2 regions of the Franzmannia qiaohouensis genome follow, and region 1 is predicted to be linked to the other one. Evidence: predicted binding sites of a transcription regulator. Region 1 holds the regulator's gene; the other holds the start of a gene.
The links. Region 1 encodes FNR, which switches genes on or off when oxygen is low (the NO sensors DNR and NnrR bind a similar motif). Its sites were predicted from a motif close to TTGATNTANATCAA; they were not measured.
Positions count from the first base shown of each region.

Region 1 (3,207 bases):
GACACCTCAAGACCGGTCAGCCAACTGCACTGGGGCGGCGGCACCCCAACCTTCCTGACCCTCGACCAGATGGGCGACCTGGTCGACCGTCTGGATAGCCGCTTCGGGCTCAGCAGCGACCCCAAGCGTGACTACGCCATCGAGATCGACCCCCGCGAAGCCAATATGCTGACCCTGCGCCACCTGCAGGCGCTGGGCTTCAACCGCATCAGCCTCGGCGTCCAGGACCTCGACCTGCGGGTCCAGAAGGCCATCAACCGCGTGCAGCCTCGCGTGCTTACCGAGACCCTGGTCGACGAGGCACGGCGACTGGGGTTCCGCTCGCTGAACATGGACCTGATCTACGGCCTGCCCCACCAGACCCGCGACAGCTTCGCCGCGACGCTCGAGCAGGTCATCGACATGGGCCCGGCACGGCTCTCGGTGTTCAACTACGCGCACATGCCACAGCGCTTCGCGCCGCAGCGGCGCATCAGCGAGGCCGACCTGCCCAGCGCCGAGGAGAAGCTCGCCATCCTGCGCACCACCATCGACATGCTCGAGGCCGCCGGCTACGTGCATATCGGCATGGACCACTTCGCGCGCCCCGACGATAGCCTCGCCGTGGCCCAACGCCAGGGCACCCTGCAGCGCAACTTCCAGGGCTACTCGAGCCACGCCGACAGCGACCTGGTGGGCCTCGGGGTCTCGGCGATCTCGCGGGTCGACGACCTCTATGCCCAGAATCCCAGCGACCTGGCCGGCTACGAGGCAGCGCTCGACGCCGGACGCCTGGCGACCCAGCGCGGCGTGCGCCTGAGCCAGGACGACCTGTATCGCCGCTACGCCATCGAGCGCCTGATGTGCGACATGCACCTCGACCTGGCCGAGCTCGGCACCCGCTTCGGCATCGACGCCGAGCGCTACTTTGCCGACAGCCTGCGCCAGTTGGAGGGTGCCGAACGCGACGGCCTGATGATGCGCCGCGGCCTGACCTTGACGGCCACCCCGATCGGCAAGCTGCTGATTCGCCACCTGGCGATGGCCTTCGACGCCCATCTCACGCCTGGCCAGGGGCCGCGCTACTCGAGGATCCTATGAGCTCACCGGAAAGTATTCTTTGCCGTAGCGCCATGATCCACCATACTGAGGGCAACGCCACCACCCAGGAGGAGGTCATGCCAGCCCCCGCCACCGCTCCAAGAAGCGCACGACTGCACGAGACGCGCTGCCAGACCTGCAGCCTGAGCTCACTGTGCCTGCCGCTGGCTCTGGAGCTCTCCGACGTCGACCAGTTCGACGCCATCATCCGCCGTCGCGCGCCACTCAAGAAGGGCGAGACGCTGTTCCGCCAGGGCGAGGCGTTCACCAGCGTGTTTGCGGTGCGCTCGGGCAGCCTCAAGCAGCTGGCCAGCGAGGGCAACGGCGAGGACCAGCTGACCAACTTCTATCTGCCCAGCGAGCTGGTCGGCCTCGACGCCATCGACGACGAGCTGTACCCCGGTACGGTCACTGCCCTCGAGACCACCACGGTGTGCGAGATCCCCTTCGACCGCCTGGACCATCTCTCCGAACAGTTACCGGAGCTGCGCACACAGCTGTTTCGCAGCATGAGCAAGGAGATGCGCGACGACCGCCGCATGATGCGCCTGCTATCGCGCAAGACCGCCGACGAGCGCCTGGCCAGCTTCCTGATCGGGCTGTCGAATCGCTTCCGCCGCCGCGGCTACTCCGCCTACAGTTTCCGGCTGTCGATGTCGCGCGCCGACATCGGCAACTACCTGGGCCTGGCAGTGGAAACCGTCAGCCGCATTCTCGGCCGCTTCCAGCAGCAGCAGCTGGTGTCGGTGGCCGGCCGCGAGGTCAATATCCTCGACCTGTCGGCACTCGAGTCTCTCGCCGAGGGCGACGGCTGCCTCTAGCCATCTCCGACCGCGAAACCGACAGCGCCCCCGCCGAGTGATCGGCGGGGGCGCTGTGCATCTGCATCGCAGAGTCTGCGACTAGGCCTGGCGGGCCAGGTCCAAGGCCTCGATCCGATTGGCCTGGCGCTGGGCCTGCTGGTCCTCGAGCCCGGCGAAATCGAACAGCTCGCGGTCGGCGAGCTGCGACGGCGCCACGTTGGTCACCGCCTTGAACATGGTCTCGAGCCGCCCGGGGTGCTTGGCCTCCCACTCAGCGAGCATCTCCTTGACCACCTGGCGCTGCAGATTGGGCTGCGAGCCGCACAGGTTGCAGGGAATGATCGGGAACGCCATGCGCCGGGCGAACTCGGCGATGTCCGCCTCGCGGCAGTAGGCCAGCGGTCGGATCACGATGTTCTTGCCATCGTCGGCGAGCAGCTTGGGCGGCATCGCCTTGAGGCTGCCGCCGAAGAACATATTGAGAAACAGCGTCTCGAGAATATCCTCGCGGTGGTGGCCCAGCGCCACCTTGGTGGCACCGATCTCTTCGGCGAAGCCGTACAGCGAGCCGCGCCGCAGCCGCGAGCAGAGCGCGCAGGTGGTCTTGCCCTCGGGGGTCTTCTCCTTGACCACCGAGTAGGTGTCGCGCTCGAGGATATGGTAGTCGACGCCAGCGGCGTCGAGATACTCGGGCAATACGTGTTCGGGAAAGCCGGGCTGCTTCTGGTCGAGGTTAACGGCGACCAGCGAGAAGTCCACCGGCGCGCTGCGCTGCAGGCTGCGCAGGATCTCGAGCATGGTGTAGGAGTCCTTGCCACCGGACAGGCAGACCATGACCTTGTCGCCGTCGCGGATCATGCCGTAGTCGATGATCGCGTTGCCCACCTGCCGACGCAGGCGCTTCTGCAGCTTGTTGAACTCACGCTTGTCGCGGGCGTCGCTGACGCCCGCCGCCTGGGGAGGAAGTATCTCGGACATGATCGCAGCATCGGGGCCGGAAATGGTCGGCCATCTTACCATCGCCGCGCAACGACGTCAGTCGCCGCGCATCGCCCCCTTCTCCAGGCGCAGGTACATGAGCGCCGCGGTGACCGCGTCGCCCAGCGCGGTATGACGGCCGATCACCGGCACGTCGAGGGCCTTGGCCACCGCCTCGAAGCGCAGGTTGGGCTCGATCTCGGGATGCGCGCGCCGCAGGTCACGCACGTAGCGCTGCGAGACTTCGATCAGCGAATTGGGCAGGTCGAAGCCGAAGCGCGGGCGCAGGTGGCGGTTGAGTATCGCTATGTCGAAGTCCAGGCACCAGCCCATCAGCGGCCGGTTG
Region 1 is NZ_JARWAM010000003.1:227,949-231,155, forward strand. Features, by position in the region: gene hemN (oxygen-independent coproporphyrinogen III oxidase) at 1-1,080, shown strand, start outside; gene fnr (fumarate/nitrate reduction transcriptional regulator Fnr) at 1,158-1,901, shown strand; gene ttcA (tRNA 2-thiocytidine(32) synthetase TtcA) at 1,983-2,861, opposite strand; gene QC821_RS05300 (3'-5' exonuclease) at 2,919-3,207, opposite strand, start outside.

Region 2 (3,207 bases), on a different contig from region 1:
GGTGCGGGTCTTGTCCCGGTTCGCCGAGCGCTCAGGCGCTTGCCGGGCCCGCACTGCTCGGGACTGCTGAGACGCCGGCAGGGTCACTGGAAGCTCACCACCTCACCGCGACGATTGAAGGCCAGGAAGGACTCGATACTGCCCATCTGCAGCGACTCCACCATGCGCCGCAACTGCTGCTCAATGATCCCATCATCGCCAGGATCGGCCATGGCAGCCGCGAAGACGAGGTCCCAGTCCTGGCCAGTCTCACGCGACTGCTCGACGAAGGTGGCCATGTCGCTGAGCTCCTCGGGGGTCCTGTCGACACAGGTGACCGGTGTCAGTGCCCCGCCCTCGCCCTGCTCGAAGCGGCGGCGCTGCTCTTCGCTGGGGTAGTCGGGTAGTTCGGCCCGAGTGCACACCAACAGCAGGCGCTGCGGCTCGGGCTGTTTACGCGCTTCGGAGAGCAGGTCGGCAAAGTTTGAAATGGCCATGAAGTCTCCTTGGGATTCATTGCTCGGCTGACGCCCTCAGGTTAGAGGGAAAGCTTCAGCGGTGGAACGTGTCAATCTCGGCCAACTGCGACAGCTCGCCTCATGACAGACGGAACAATAACATGTATTTTACATGAATGTTATAAATCAAGACCCATGATCAAGGACTTACTCCCTATGCTCAGTCGTGACCAGGAACTGCTAATCGAGGAAACAGCCCCGGTGGTTGCCGCCCACCTGGATGACATCACCCGCCGCTTCTATCCGCTGATGTTCGCGCGCTATCCGGACGTCGAGCCACTGTTCAACCAGGCCCACCAGCAGGACGGTGGCCAGCCCCGGGCACTGGCGCGATCCGTGCTGGCCTATGTCCAGCTCCGCCAGGACCCCCAGCAGGCCCGCGGCGCCCTGGCCACGGTGGTCAGCAAGCATGTCTCCCTCGACATCCAGCCCGATCAGTACCCGATCGTCGGTGAGTGCCTGATGGCGGCCATTGGCGAGGTACTGGGAGATGCTGTCACGCCAGAGATTGCCGCGGCCTGGAGTAGCCTCTACGAGGAGCTCGCCGGCCTGCTGATCGAGCTGGAGGACCGCCGCTACCAGGCGTTCGAGCAGCGTCGCGGCGGCTGGCGCGGCCCGCGCGAATTCCGCATCGCCGAGACCCGGCAGGAGAGTGCGGTGATTCGCTCTTTCGTGCTCGAGCCGGTGGACGGCGGCCCGGTAGCCGACCACGCCCCCGGCCAGTACATTGGCGTCAGGTTGACCATCGACGGCAAGCCGCTGTATCGCCACTACAGCCTCTCCGATGTACCCAACGGCAGGCACTACCGCATCTCGGTGAAGCGCGAGCCCCAGGGGCGCGCCAGCCGCCACTTGCACGACGCAATGGCGCGTGGCGATACCCTGGAACTGCTTCCACCGGCCGGCGACCTGACCCTCGCCGAGGGTGACGAGCCCCTACTGCTGGCTTCCGGCGGTGTGGGCCAGACGCCGATGCTACCCTTGGCTCGCCAGGCACTCGCTCAAGGCCGCCGGGTGGTCTACCTGCACGCCGCCCTGGATGCCGAGCACCACGCCTTCCGCGATGAGGTGGCGGCCCTGGCAGAGGCGCACCCGGGTCAGCTGCAAACGGTGAGCGTCCACGAGCACGGCGACCAGGCCGACCATACCGGCCGGGTCGACCGCACGCTGCTGGCGCGACTGCTACCGGAGAACGTACGCTGCTACACCGTGGGTCCCCAGGGTTTCATGAGCGCCGTCGACAAGGCCCTGGCCGAGCTGGGCGTACCAGCCGAACGTCGCCACCACGAGCACTTCGGCCCCTCTCGCCCCCTCGACGCTGCCTGAACGCCTGCAAGCGCGCCCTGGCTCACCAGGGCGCCAAGCTCTTCATTCCTCGACCATTTCGCCATGCCATGACGCGTATCAAAAGCGTGACCTCGATAGTCGACTAGCATGGTCGGGTTTCCCACGACAGGAGGCTCACCATGGAACTCGTCTGCCCCGCCGGCAGCCTGCCCGCCCTCAAGCGCGCCGTGGATGAGGGAGCCGATGCCGTCTACTTCGGCTTCCAGAATGCCACCAATGCCCGGCAGTTCGCCGGCCTCAACTTCACCGACAAGCGTGCCCGCGAAGGCATCGACTACGCTCACGCCCGCGGCAAGCGGGTGTTCTGCGCCATCAACACCTACCCGCAGCCCGACGGCTGGGCCCAGTGGACCCGCGCCGTGGACCAGGCCGCGGACCTTGGCGTCGACGCCCTGATCATGGCCGACATGGGCCTGCTCGACTACGCCGCACGGCGCCATCCCGACCTCGCCCGCCACCTCTCAGTGCAGGGCTCGGCCACCAGCCACGAGGCCCTGCGCTTCTACCACGACCATTTCGGCATCAAGCGCGCCGTGCTGCCGCGGGTGCTCTCCATCACCCAGGTGCGCGACCTGGCCAAGCAGAGCCCGGTGGAGCTCGAGGTGTTCGCCTTCGGCAGCCTGTGCATCATGGCCGAAGGGCGCTGCTACCTCTCCTCCTACCTCACCGGCGAGTCGCCCAACACCCGCGGCGTCTGCTCGCCGGCGGCCCATGTGCGCTGGGAGGAAACCCCCGAGGGGCTGGAATCACGCCTCAACGGTGTGCTGATCGATCGCTACGGCGAGGGCGAGCGGGCCGGCTACCCCACCCTGTGCAAGGGGCGCTTCGAGGTCGGCGGCGAGACCTATCACGCCATCGAGGAGCCCACCAGCCTCAACACCCTGGAACTGCTGCCCGAGCTGCGCGAACTCGGCATCAGCGCGGTGAAGATCGAGGGCCGCCAGCGCAGCCCGGCCTACGTGTCCAAGGTGGCCGGGATCTGGCGCCAGGCGCTGGACCGCCTCGAACGAGCCCCCGAGCGCTTCCACCCCGAGCCCGCCTGGATGGCCGGCCTCGGCGAGGTCTCCGAAGGCGCCACCACCACCCTGGGCGCCTACGAACGCCGCTGGAAATAGGAGCAGAAACGTCATGTCGACTTCCCCTACCCTGCAGCTGTCGCTGGGCCCGGTGCTGTTCTACTGGACCCGCGAGCGCTATGCCGCCTTCTACCGCGAGGCCGCCGACTGGCCGGTGGAAATCGTCTATCTCGGCGAGTCCGTCTGCTCGCGCCGCCGCGACATGAAGCTCGACGACTGGCTCGGCATCGGCCGCGAGCTGGCCCAGAGCGGCAAGCAGGTCGTCATCGCCAGCCAGACCCTGATCG
Region 2 is NZ_JARWAM010000025.1:20,726-23,932, reverse strand. Features, by position in the region: gene QC821_RS20665 (ribonucleotide reductase subunit alpha) at 84-476, opposite strand; gene hmpA (NO-inducible flavohemoprotein) at 654-1,823, shown strand; gene ubiU (ubiquinone anaerobic biosynthesis protein UbiU) at 1,964-2,959, shown strand; gene QC821_RS20650 (U32 family peptidase) at 2,973-3,207, shown strand, end outside.
Region 2: a site for FNR is predicted at 1,892-1,905, ahead of ubiU (ubiquinone anaerobic biosynthesis protein UbiU). Genes of this name have one in related genera too.